3 regions of the Pseudoalteromonas sp. SR43-5 genome follow, and region 2 is predicted to be linked to each of the others. Evidence: predicted binding sites of a transcription regulator. Region 2 holds the regulator's gene; each other region holds the start of a gene.
What was found. Region 2 encodes LexA, which represses DNA repair genes until DNA is damaged. Its sites were predicted from a motif close to TACTGTATNNNNATACAGTA; they were not measured.

Region 1 (4,294 bases), on a different contig from region 2:
ACGAGCTGGACCATTTTCAACATACGCACCGTAAGGACCCATTGCACGTGCCGCATGACCCGTTAATGTAGCAACAGTAAACAGCGTTGGGTTAATCTCACCTTTAGCTAAATCTTTCATTTCGCTAAGCAGGTCGCCCATTGCTAAACGCCCTTCTGCATCGGTATTACCAATACGTACACGAACACCTTCACGGCTAGTAATAATTTCATCTGGCACAAAACAATCTGAGCCAATAGAGTTGCGAACAACAGCTAAGTACGAGACCACTTTAACGCCTTTAGGCTGATAATCAGCAACGGCTTTCATAAAGCCCGCAACAGAAGCTGCGCCGCCTTTATCACGGCTCATGCCTGCCATATGGCCGCCTACTTTTAAATCTGCACCGCCTGTATCGTATACAAGGCCCTTACCTACAAACATAAGTGTGCGAGTAATTTCGCCCTCTGGTACATATTCAAGCTTAACAACTCGTGGGTGATGGCGCTCAACTGCATACGATGCGCGAGCAACTGTACTTAGCATTGGGTAGTTTTTATCAATAGCTGCAATATCATCAATTACGTCAACCGCAATGTTTGAGCCTTTAAACAATTCAACGCAGTAATCAGCAAAACGTGGGGGAGCCATACGCTCAGGTTCAGTACCACACAGGTCACGCGCTGCATATTGGCCTGCTGCAATTGCATTAACAGCTTTAATAGTTTGCTCGCTCGCGCCAACTAAACCAATCTGTGTAATTGGTTCAATGCTTTCACCGTGATATTCACGCGCTTCTAATGGCTGCCATAAGGCTTGGCAAGCGCCTAAATAAGCAACTTCTAAAGCATGCTGATAACGGCTATCGCCATTTAAATTTGGTAAAAATAATGCAGGGTTAACACTGCCCGACGCTTTTGCTTCGTTAATTGCTAATTTAGCAGCATCAAAATAACGACGCACGTCGTCGTAATCTCTATTTAACGGACCGGTTGGCGCAAGTACAACGCGCTTGTTTTCAATTACTAATAAAGTAACTTGCTTACCGATGCGAGAATCTACGTTTGCTTGAGCTAAAATAGCATCACGTAATGAGTTATTTGGTAACTGAGAAAAGTCATTACTAATAATAATAAGCGCATCATGAGATGTGCATTCAAGGCTTGCACTAACCGCTTGAGGGTATGCCATAAATAAGGTCCTGTTAGAAAACATAAGCCCCTATTATCGTCGATTTAAATATTGAAGACCAGTAAGGAGCGATGAGCTAATCACATAACCTATCAATAAATGGCAACTTGGAGTTACAGGCTTTACAGCTTAATCGAGAATACTAAGTTGGAAGTTTTGCTCTGGCTCGTTTTTAATGCCAACGCCTATGCCAAGTAATCTTACAGGCTGTTGTAGCCCACGCTGGTAGGCCTTAGTAAGTAGTTGAACAAATATTTCTGTATTTAGCTCGTGGTATACCTGATCGGCAGAGGTCACTACAAAATTTGCAAACTTCACCTTAACACTCAATTTATTAATACGGTTTCGTAACTGCTGTTTATTAAGCCTTAAAACTAATTCGTCTAACAACCTTGGCAGCTCATCTAAGCACTCTTGCAAACTTGTTTTGTTGTACTCGTAGGTATGTTCAACACTCAGCGATTTTCTTATACGATCTGTGGATACTTTACCAACATACTCACCTGCACATTTTTGATAAAGCGACACACCAAAATTACCCACATGTTGCTGCATCCAGTTAACGCCTTTTTCACGTACATCCTTGCCGGTATATAAGCCTTTTAAATTTAGCTTTTCGAGCGTTACTTTGCCCACTCCTGGAATTTTCCCAAGCGGTAATTGCGCTAAAAAGTCATCGACCTCATCAGGCAAAACGACAAATTGACCATTCGGTTTATTTTCGTCACTGGCTATTTTGGCAATAAATTTAATCGGTGCAATACCAGCTGATGCAGTGAGCCCTGTAGCATTGTAAATATCGGCTCTTATTTGCTGTGCAATAAGTGTGGCACTGCCTTTACAAGCGGTGCTGTCTGTTACATCTAGGTAGGCTTCGTCTAAAGAAAGGGGTTCAATTAAGTTTGTATAGCGGCTAAATACTTCACGTATTTGGTTTGAAGCTTCTTTATATACAGCCATGCGCCCTGGGACAATAACTAAATCGGGGCATAATTGTTTAGCATGATAGTTCGACATAGCCGATCGCACGCCATACTCTCTAGCTATATAGTTAGCGGTTGAGAGCACGCCTCGTCGGCTATTGCCTCCAATAGCAAGCGGTACACATGCAAGTTTTGGATTATCTCGCATTTCTACTGCTGCATAAAAGCAATCCATGTCTATGTGAATAAACTTCTTCATCACCACAATAATAACTGGTTATTTATACAGTCATTATTATAGAATAAAATGTGATATGCAAGCCTAGGGCCTGTTTATCTTTCGAGGTTAAATTTGCAGCAGTATGTTTGGTATTTAGGCAAGGCAGAGCCTATGTAGTGTGGTTATTCCCCATAAATAGGCGATAACGTAGCACAAATGCCAAACATACGCTGCCCGAAGGGTTCTGCCTAGGGGCAATTTACTCTTTGTTGCTCGGTTTTTACTTAGCCCACTAGGTCACAAACCTAGCGCCGCGATTAAATAGCCCCTAGATTGAACAAATTTTAATCCTGAAAGGTCAACAGGCCCTAGTTAACGATTAAAAAAAGTGTTTATTGTCCTCCGTTCTCTTATAACCACGTAGCCAATACATAACCTCAAATAAAAATCCTGCCAACATTAAAATGATAGCGCCAGATTCATTCCCCATCGCGTAACAGGTAAAAGAGGCTATAAAAACCAAACAAGCTAAGGACCAATTAATTATATTCTGCATATTATTACCTTTGTGTGTGTTTTTGTGTGTCTGTGTAATTTAACTGTAGACCTAAAATTAAACAGGTACAATCATCTTATAAAAAAAACATGCCATTAATTACCTTGAGCTCGTAACACCATGTTGATAATCTAAGTACTTTAAAAATCAAGGGCCAATAAATAATGCAAACGTTTAAAGATCAGCACCCTATTCATACCGATATCACCGTAGCATGGGCTGATATGGATGCGCTACAACACGTAAATAATGTAGTGTATTTACGTTACTTTGAAATAGCCCGAATCGACTTTTTAAATAAAATAAATTTGTTCGACACAATAAGCCCAAACGGTGTGGGCCCAGTAATAAGCGAAAATAACGTTCGCTATAAACGCCCAGTAACTTTTCCCGACACACTCACTGTAGGCGTTACAATTACAGATCTTAAAACAGATCGCTTTACCATGAACTACACCGTTTATAGCCATGCACAAAAAGCAATAACGACTACGGGTGTATCTAAAGTTGTAATGTTTGATTTTACTACAGGGCAAAAAGCCCCAATCTCCGAGCCTCTTTTATCGGCTTTAATCAGCCATGCTCAAAACTAATTTAGTTAAGGAATTTTTATGCAATACAACCCACTAGGTAGCAGTGGCGTAAACGTATCTCGAGTGTGCCTAGGGAGTATGACTTGGGGTAAACAAAATACTCAAAGCGACGCTGATGAACAAATAGCCTACGCGCTAGAGCAAGGCGTAAACTTTATTGATACAGCCGAAATGTATGCTGTGCCTCCTTCGCCAGAGACCTATGGTAAAACCGAGGAGATTATTGGCGACTGGCTATCGCGTAATAAACAAAAACGCAGCGATGTGGTACTAGCTACAAAAATTGCAGGCAATGGATTGTCGTGGGTACGTGATGGCGGCAATATTACTCGCCAAACAGTAATAGAAGCCGTGGATGATTCACTTAAGCGACTTCAAACAGACTACATTGATTTATATCAACTACATTGGCCAAACCGCTCTACCCCTCACTTTGGCAGACAATGGCCCGGCACTCTTAAATTTACCGACGTAAATACACAAGAGCAACAAGCTAGTATGCTTGATATTCTAGAAGGCCTTAATGAATGTGTTAAAGCAGGTAAAATTAAGCACTGCGGTTTATCTGACGATACGCCATGGGGTATAAGCCAGTTTTTAAGTTTGGCCAAAGAGCATAACTTACCGCGTATGGTATCTATTCAAAATGAGTTTAGCTTAGCGCACGCTAAAGACTGGCCGTATTTAATAGAACAATGTGTACACGAAGATATTGCCTACTTACCGTGGTCGCCTTTAGCAGCCGGTTTATTAACGGGTAAATATCTAAATGGAGCTCGCCCAGAAGGTTCTCGTTGGACCTTCATGCAGCGTAACGGTATTTTTAGAGATA
Region 2 (4,294 bases):
TATTTTTAGAGGCTAGTTTATTACATTAATGGGATAAGTTACTGCGACATTTTGTCGCAGTTTAAACTATAGCTTACTGTAATCATTTAAAAATAAAAAAGATTACACTTAAATTCCTAACATGACTTATCTGTTTAATTGAGCTGGATGTTTGATATCCAGCTAGCTTTAAATGCTAAAAAATACTTAAAAGCTGCGAAATATCCATATAAAGTGGTTATTAGGGCATAGTTGATTTGGTATAACGGTAAAACTGCGTTAAAGTTTGCAATGAAATTATTAGAGGATAAATACGAAACGATGTCGGAAATTCAATTTTTAAATGTAGATCTTGAGCTTGAATCAAAGCAAGATATTAGTTTGCTAGTGGCGGACTTGAAAAAAGTCGCGACGATTTTACATTATGACAAAGACGAATACCGTCAACTAGCGCGTATTGAAGCTACAGGTGAGGTGAGCACACCTGATAAAGCCATAAACCATATATGTGAGCTTATTGAATCGTGTTCGCGTAACGCGCTAAAGCAATGGTTAAGCTGTTCACGTAGAACGTTTGATATTGGTTTTGAATCAGGGACTTCTCCTAAGTGCTTTAATCAAGCCTTAGATGCAGATACATTATTGCGTATATCTGCGATTGGTGCGGGTATGGAAATTACCATTTACCCAATCGAAAAGTAACTATCTTCGCTCTACGACTGCTGCGGTCATTTTTGATACGCAGCACAGCTCATTGCGGCTATTTGTAATTTTTATTTCCCACACTGAACTACGTTTGCCAATATGAAACGCTCTTGCCGTTGCTGTTAAAGTGCCGTTGCGAGATGCTTTTAAATGACTTGCGCTAATCTCCTGTCCTACACAGTAAAATTTAGTAAAATCGACAACAAAGTTAGCGGCATAGCTGGCAACTGTTTCGGCAAGTACAACGTTAGCACCGCCGTGAACCATCCCCATTGGGTTATGATGCTCAGGAATTGCCGGCATTGTGGCAACCAAATAATCATCGCCAATTTCTGTGACTTCTATCCCCATAGTTTTCATTAATGTTCCTTGGCCATTAATGCCTTGTTCTAACTGCTTGCACAGCTCTAAGGTGATGGGCTGGTACCAAATACTCATAATGTCTCCTTTGCATTTTTAATCATTTATAAACTTAGCTTTAGTTATATCCCTAAAATGTACACAAGTGAAATTACTTTAGCTATTTTAAGGCTTAATTTAAATTTGCGATTTTTATTTAACTGTATATACTCACAGTTAAATGTACTGTATGGAAAACCAGTTGTATGCGACCATTAACGAACCGCCAAGCTCAAATACTCGAACTAATTAAAGTTTTTATTAAAGACACTGGTATGCCTCCTACACGTGCTGAAATAGCGCAAACATTAGGTTTTAAAAGTGCCAATGCTGCTGAAGAACATTTAAAAGCACTTGCTAAAAAAGGCGCAATTAAAATGAAACCAGGTGCAAGCCGTGGTATTCAATTAATTGAAGAAGAAGAGCCAGAACAATTAGGTTTACCGCTTATAGGGCGTGTTGCTGCTGGTTCACCTATTTTGGCGCAAGAGCACGTTGAAAGTCACTGCAAAATCGATCCATTAATGTTTAAACCGGCTGCAGATTTTTTACTACGCGTTAACGGTATGAGCATGAAAGATATTGGTATTATGGATGGTGATTTACTTGCTGTACATCGTACTCAAACCGCTGAAAATGGACAAGTTGTTGTTGCTCGCCTAGACGAAGACGTAACTGTAAAACGTCTTGAGAAAGCGGGTCGTAAAGTATTACTTCATGCTGAAAACGACGATTTTGACTCTATTGAAGTAGATCTTGAGAATGAGTCTTTTAATATTGAAGGCTTAGCCGTTGGCGTTATAAGAAACGCTGATTGGATGTGACTATTAAAAATAGCTTTTAAACAAGCAGTTTTATAAATGCGTACTAATTAGTACGCATTTTTGTTTTAAAATTTGTACTAAAAAAAGGGCGTAAACAGCCCACTGACTATTTAAGCTGTAAACTTTTTTGCACTTATATTTTCCCCCTCCGAATGCGTTAAACCCCTTTGTTTTGCTCATATTTTGAACTTCCTGTTGCCCAGTTGATTACCGATTTTTTATTAATTATTCAATATCACCTGATTGTTTTTTATACTAAAACTTGCTTGTTGTTCGTTTTTTAGCTAATTGTTAATGTGCTGAGCTAATAATAACTCACAGCTTTTTAGTTTTGAGAACACACAATATACACAAACTCGTTGTTGGCGCAGCAAAACCAATCAATATTAAATAAGATTGGCTAAAAAAATAAAAATAACGAATTGGCGTTTAAGCCGTATGCCTCTTCGCTTTGCATTCGCAATAGCATCAAAGGAGCCGTCACATGGGTAAACTGACCTCTACCTTGTGGCTTATATTATGTGTTTTTTCGCACCCAGTTTTGGCTAACAGCCAATACAATATGCGCAAAGGCGTAACCGATATAAGCAATAATGTATATCAGCTGCACATGACCATATTTATAATATGTTGTGTGATTGGGGTGATAGTGTTCGCAATTATGTTTTGGGCACTTATTCATCACCGTAAATCTAAAGGGGCTGTACCTGCCCAATTTCACGAAAGCACTAAAGTAGAAATACTTTGGACTGCAATTCCGTTTGTTATTTTAATTGCTATGGCAGTACCAGCCACTAAAACCCTAATTGCAATGGAAGATGCCAGCAAAGCTGATCTCACTATTAAAATTACGGGTTCGCAATGGAAATGGCATTATGAATATATGGGTGAAGATGTAGAGTTCTACTCTATTTTATCTACCCCGCAAGATGAAATCGCGAATCTTGCAGATAAAAATCCTAACTACTTACTTGAGGTTGATAAGCCTCTTGTACTGCCAATAAATCAAAAAGTACGATTTTTAATGACTTCTGACGATGTTATTCACTCTTGGTGGGTACCTGATTTTGCAGTTAAAAAAGATGCTAACCCCGGCTTTATAAACGAAACATGGACGAACATAAACGAAGAAGGTACTTACCGAGGCCAATGTGCTGAGTTGTGTGGTAAAGACCATGGCTTTATGCCCGTTGTGGTGGTCGCTAAATCTGAGGCTGATTTTAAAACATGGCTTGCAGATGCAAAGCAGGCTAAACAAAAAGCAGCATTAGCAGATGCCGCATTACTTGATAAAACCCTCCCAAAAGAAGAATTAATGACTTTAGGCGAACAAGTATATATGGCTAATTGTGCTGCATGTCATCAACCTACTGGCATGGGGTTACCGGGCGTATTTCCTGCACTTAAAGGCAGCCCGATAGTGCTTGGCGATATAAAAGATCACATTGATGTAGTTATCCATGGACGACCCGGTACGGCAATGCAAGCTTTTGCCAAGCAGTTATCTATAAAGCAATTAGCTGCGGTTATTACTTATAAACGTAATGCGTGGGGTAATGATACGGGTGATGTTATTCAACCGAGTCAAATACAGACAGCACTTGATGCCAAAGTGGAGGCGAACTAATGAGTAGCATAGTAGAACAACCTAACGCCAATGAAGCTCATCATGCTCATCACCCAGCTAAAGGTTTTAAACGCTGGCTTTACACAACTAATCATAAAGATATAGGTAGTTTATATTTAATTTTTTCGCTGACCATGTTCTTAATTGGTGGCGCAATGGCCATGGTGATCAGAGCTGAATTATTTCAACCAGGTTTACAGTTGGTCGACCCTCACTTTTTTAATCAAATGACCACAGTGCATGGTTTAATTATGGTGTTTGGTGCGGTTATGCCCGCCTTTACAGGCCTTGCTAACTGGATGATACCACTCATGATTGGCGCGCCAGATATGGCATTGCCAAGAATGAATAACTGGAGCTTTTGGATTTTACCGTTTGCGTTTTTAATCCTATTGGCATCGTTATTTATGCCTGGTGGGGGGCCTGCATTTGGTTGGACTTTTTATGCACCACTGTCCACAACATACAGTAATGATAATACTGCATTGTTTGTATTTGCCGTACATATTATGGGAATTAGCTCAATAATGGGCGCAATCAATGTGATTGTAACCATAGTGAACTTACGTGCCCCAGGCATGACATGGATGAAGTTGCCCTTATTTGTATGGACGTGGTTAATTACTGCCTTTTTATTAATAGCCGTAATGCCAGTGCTTGCAGGGGCTGTCACTATGGTACTTACCGATAAGTATTTTGCGACCAGCTTTTTTGATGCCGCAGGCGGTGGCGACCCGGTGATGTTCCAACACATTTTTTG
Region 3 (4,294 bases), on a different contig from region 2:
TAAATTATCTGTTAGTTGCACCGAGATTACGTGTTTACACTGAAAAAGCAAATGACTCTATAACCATCCCAGACTACTTTTCAAATCGCTTCAATGATAAATCCAACCTATTACGTGTTGTATCAGCTGTGGTAATTATTGTTTTCTTTACTCTTTATACTTCATCTGGTGTTGTCGCTGGTGGTAAATTGTTTGAAAGCTCATTTGGTTTAACTTATGAAATGGGTTTATACATTACAACGGGCGTAGTTGTTTTATATACCTTGTTTGGTGGTTTTTTAGCTGTAAGCTTAACTGACTTTGTGCAAGGTTGTATTATGTTCATTGCACTTATTCTAGTACCAACGGTTGCATACTCTTTGCTTGAACAACCTTTAGAATCAACTTTACATAGCGTAAATCCAGATATGCTTAACTGGATTGGTGCAGGTTCTGCATTAGGTATTATTTCTGCAATGGCTTGGGGTTTAGGTTATTTTGGCCAACCACATATCATTGTTCGTTTTATGTCGGTACGTAGTGTTAAAGATATGCCTAAAGCACGCCGTATTGGTATGACATGGATGATTGTTGCTGCCATTGGTGCTGTTGGTACTGGTATATTTGGTGCAGCTTATACTTATGAGAACAACATTGTAGTTGAAGACCCTGAAACAATTTTCTTAATTCTTTCTGAGTTGCTGTTCCACCCACTTATTGCTGGCTTTTTACTTGCTGCAATTTTGGCTGCGATTATGAGTACTATCTCATCTCAATTATTGGTTAGTTCAAGTTCATTAACAGAAGATTTCTATAAAACATTCTTACGTAAAGATGCCAGTGATAAAGAGCTAGTTGCTGTTGGCCGTATTAGTGTTGCCGTAGTTGCTATGTTCGCTATTTATTTAGCTTACGACAGAGATAGCTCTATTTTAGACCTAGTAAGTAATGCGTGGGCTGGCTTTGGTGCTGCGTTTGGACCTCTTGTATTGTTTAGCCTTTATTGGAAACGCATGAACTTTGCTGGTGCGTTAGCTGGTATGTTAGTAGGCGCATTTACTGTGCTAATTTGGATATATGGACCATTTACTATCAATGGTGAAAGCTTAAGTAGCTTTATGTACGAAATAGTACCGGGCTTTATTTTAGCGAGTATTGCAATTGTTGTTGTTAGCTTAGTAACAAAAGAGCCTGAGCAAAACATCACTGCTTTATTTGATGAAGTAGAAAAAGAGCTTTAATTAGCAATTACTACTTATTTTAAAGTGAGTAGTAATTAATACCAATCCGCAATAATACTTAATCATTTTGCGGGGCTAAACGTGTTGCTACCGGCGTTAAAAAATTCTCATTTAGTACAACTAAATATCGAATTTTTGCCTAGCTATCAACACGTTTTTCCACCCTAAAGAGATCATTTAATTAAGCGAATTAGTATAATAAAAAAGGGAGCAACTTAGTTGCTCCCTTTTTTATTTAGTTTGTCCCGTTCGAGGAGGGAACACTCTATGAATTAACTTACTTTTTTATCGTTGTTATCTTCAATTGATGCAACGTTATCTGACTTTTTACTTTTTGCTGGCGCTTTGGTAACAGCTGGATCTTTGCCACCTTTTAATATGGTCATAAAATCATCTTTGCTTTTCGCTATTTCTAAAGCAAGTGATTCAATTTGTTGCTCACTAAGCGGTACGTCTACCTTTTCTAGCATCAGCTCAAGTGATTCTGCTATATCGAGCATCTTGTCATAAGCATCAGCTTCTTTTTTGGTAGTAAACGTCATACGCTCGACTCCGTTTCGTTCTACAACATATTTAACAACAACAGCCATGATTTCTCCTGCAAAATTGCTTGGCACCGTGGTTTTTAAAAAACCATTAGATTACTGTTTTTATGTACAGTAATGGTTTGTAAGTAAATTTGCAAGCGCGAAGTATTAATTTTTAGGTGTCTTAAATTTGACAAAAAACGGTAACTTTACTTTAGTTAAGCAATCACTTTGTTGTACCAGCTGCATTTTCAGGATTTCGGATCATAGTGATAATGCGTTTAGGTACACTTTAAGTGATGAACTTTACAGTTCCTTATTTATTGATTTCCTGAGCAATACTCAAAATTAAGAAAAGAAGAATAAGGACAAGTTTAATGAAAACGTTAAAAAATTTACTCATCATAAGTTTATTATGTTTACTACCCGCGACTACCGCGTATGCACAATTATCAGAAGTAACTAAGCAAATGCCTCAAGCTGAGACAATTAGTATAAATAATGCTGATGCAGAGATGCTTGCTAAGTTACCTGGTATAGGTAAGAAAAAAGCGCAGGCAATTGTGGATTATCGTGAAGAAAATGGCGAATTTAAAAGCGTTAGTGATTTATCGCAAGTTAAAGGGATTGGCAAAAAACTTTTAGCTAAATTAGAGGGGAAACTTTCACTTTAATATTTCTAAAAAGTAATCAGGGTGCTAGGCGCCCTGATTAAATTGTTTTAGCGCATCGCTTAAGTGCTTTTTAGCAAAGTTAATTTCAATAGGTGTAGTTAATAGTGGATAGCACAATCCGCCAAGTATCAAAAATGGTATTAATATCCAACCTTTAAATACAGTGAATATTAAAAATAGTGGGCTAAGTAATAGCAACTTTATAATACGCAATAGAACTTTATCAGTTGGCGATAGCTGACTTAATGCAAGCGCAATTACGTCTTGACGCTGGCGTACTTTTAAATGCTTAAGCTGGTCTAATTGGCTTGAAAAAAATGTAAACATATCAAATCGACTTTTTAATTGATAAACGGGCAACAATTATAATAAATAGCGTTAGTGAGAAAATCCCAAATATCACTTCCATCCAAGCAGGCATGCTCATGCCAACAAACTGCCAATCTATATTTCCACAATCCCCGGTAGCTTGAAAAAAGCTAGGTATCCATTCATGTAGTGGCATAAATGATGGGAAATTTGGTTCAAACTCGCAGCTAAATGCAAAAGGGTCTGTGGTGGTCTGCATATCAATATGTTCGCGAGCAATTAAGTATCCCCAAACACTCGATATTCCCCAAATAACATACGCTATCATACGCACAGTTTTACTTTGTGGTTTACTCGAGCCTACAATCCCTGCGCCTAATAAACCCAATGCTGCAGTGCGTTGATATATACACATTATGCAAGGCGCTAACCCCATTTTGTATTGAAAGAAAAGAGCGGTAACTTCAAGTAAAAAAACGATAGCTGTAAATAAAAGCCACGGGGTTCGTTGGGTAGGTAATTGTGCAAGCCAGTTCATAAAAATTCCGCGTTTTAATAGGACGTTAGATTATGACGTAGGATAAAGTATGCAGCAACAAAAAGGAAAAAAAAGCTACCGAAGTCGCTTTTTATAAGATGAAATTAATGACTACTCAATTCAGCCTTAGCAAAGGTTAAATGACGTTCTATTATTTTTCCATCGATACATAAGCTCAGTTATATTGCTTACTTATACTAAGGTGATGCATCATCTAAAGAATTTTTTATGGTTGCACTTTTTTGTACTTTTTCTTATGGCAAGTGCGGGATAAGTTAATTAAGCTCAGGCGCTGCGTAAATAAAAATATCTCCATAATAACAATGTACCTACAATGAATATTACTCTAGATATTCATGCATTGTAGCTAAATTAGAGAAACCCAAATTTAATTATTTATTAATTTTAAATTTCTACCCATTTGCTTTATTAATATATATTACTTTACTTGTTAGTTGTGCTTCGTCTGGTACAATCAGTCAGTTATTCGTGTAAAACGATGAGTGTTGATTAATTCGAGTGGGAACTGGATGAGAATTTTTAAAGCGAAAAGCCCAGCAGGATTTGCTGAAGAATATATAGTTGAGTCCATTTGGAACGGCGATTTCCCTCCAGGTTCAATTTTACCTGCCGAGCGAGAACTTTCAGAGTTAATTGGTGTTACAAGAACAACCTTGAGAGAAGTATTACAGCGTTTAGCGCGTGATGGTTGGCTAACAATTCAGCATGGTAAACCTACAAAAGTAAATAACTTTTGGGAAACGTCTGGCTTAAACATTCTTGAAACATTAGCGCGCTTAGATGAAGACAAGATGCCAGAGCTGACAGATCAGCTTTTATCTGCACGTACTAATATTAGTGCTATTTATACACGTGCTGCAATTAAGTTAAATCCTGAACGCGTAATTGAAATTTTATCACAAAGCCATGAGCTAGAAGACACCGCTCAAGCATTTGCTGACTATGATTATAAAGTGCATCACGAATTAGCCGTTGCGGGTAATAACCGTATTTATGTATTAATAC

Region 1: the regulator LexA is predicted to act here: its motif matches at 2,365-2,384, upstream of dinB (DNA polymerase IV).
Region 3: the regulator LexA is predicted to act here: its motif matches at 1,863-1,882, upstream of H5090_RS08385 (YebG family protein).

The regions. Positions count from the first base shown of each region.
Region 1 covers NZ_JACJEA010000016.1:80,928-85,221, forward strand. The annotation lists gene H5090_RS11240 (leucyl aminopeptidase family protein) at 1-1,170, opposite strand, end outside; gene dinB (DNA polymerase IV) at 1,300-2,352, opposite strand; gene H5090_RS11250 (thioesterase family protein) at 3,034-3,462, shown strand; gene H5090_RS11255 (aldo/keto reductase) at 3,481-4,294, shown strand, end outside.
Region 2 covers NZ_JACJEA010000019.1:81,541-85,834, reverse strand. The annotation lists gene H5090_RS12780 (hypothetical protein) at 301-681, shown strand; gene H5090_RS12775 (PaaI family thioesterase) at 682-1,122, opposite strand; gene lexA (transcriptional repressor LexA) at 1,290-1,907, shown strand; gene coxB (cytochrome c oxidase subunit II) at 2,392-3,534, shown strand; gene ctaD (cytochrome c oxidase subunit I) at 3,534-4,294, shown strand, end outside.
Region 3 covers NZ_JACJEA010000011.1:46,620-50,913, reverse strand. The annotation lists gene putP (sodium/proline symporter PutP) at 1-1,220, shown strand, start outside; gene H5090_RS08385 (YebG family protein) at 1,493-1,810, opposite strand; gene H5090_RS08380 (helix-hairpin-helix domain-containing protein) at 2,125-2,421, shown strand; gene H5090_RS08375 (DUF6170 family protein) at 2,446-2,748, opposite strand; gene dsbB (disulfide bond formation protein DsbB) at 2,750-3,268, opposite strand; gene fadR (fatty acid metabolism transcriptional regulator FadR) at 3,799-4,294, shown strand, end outside.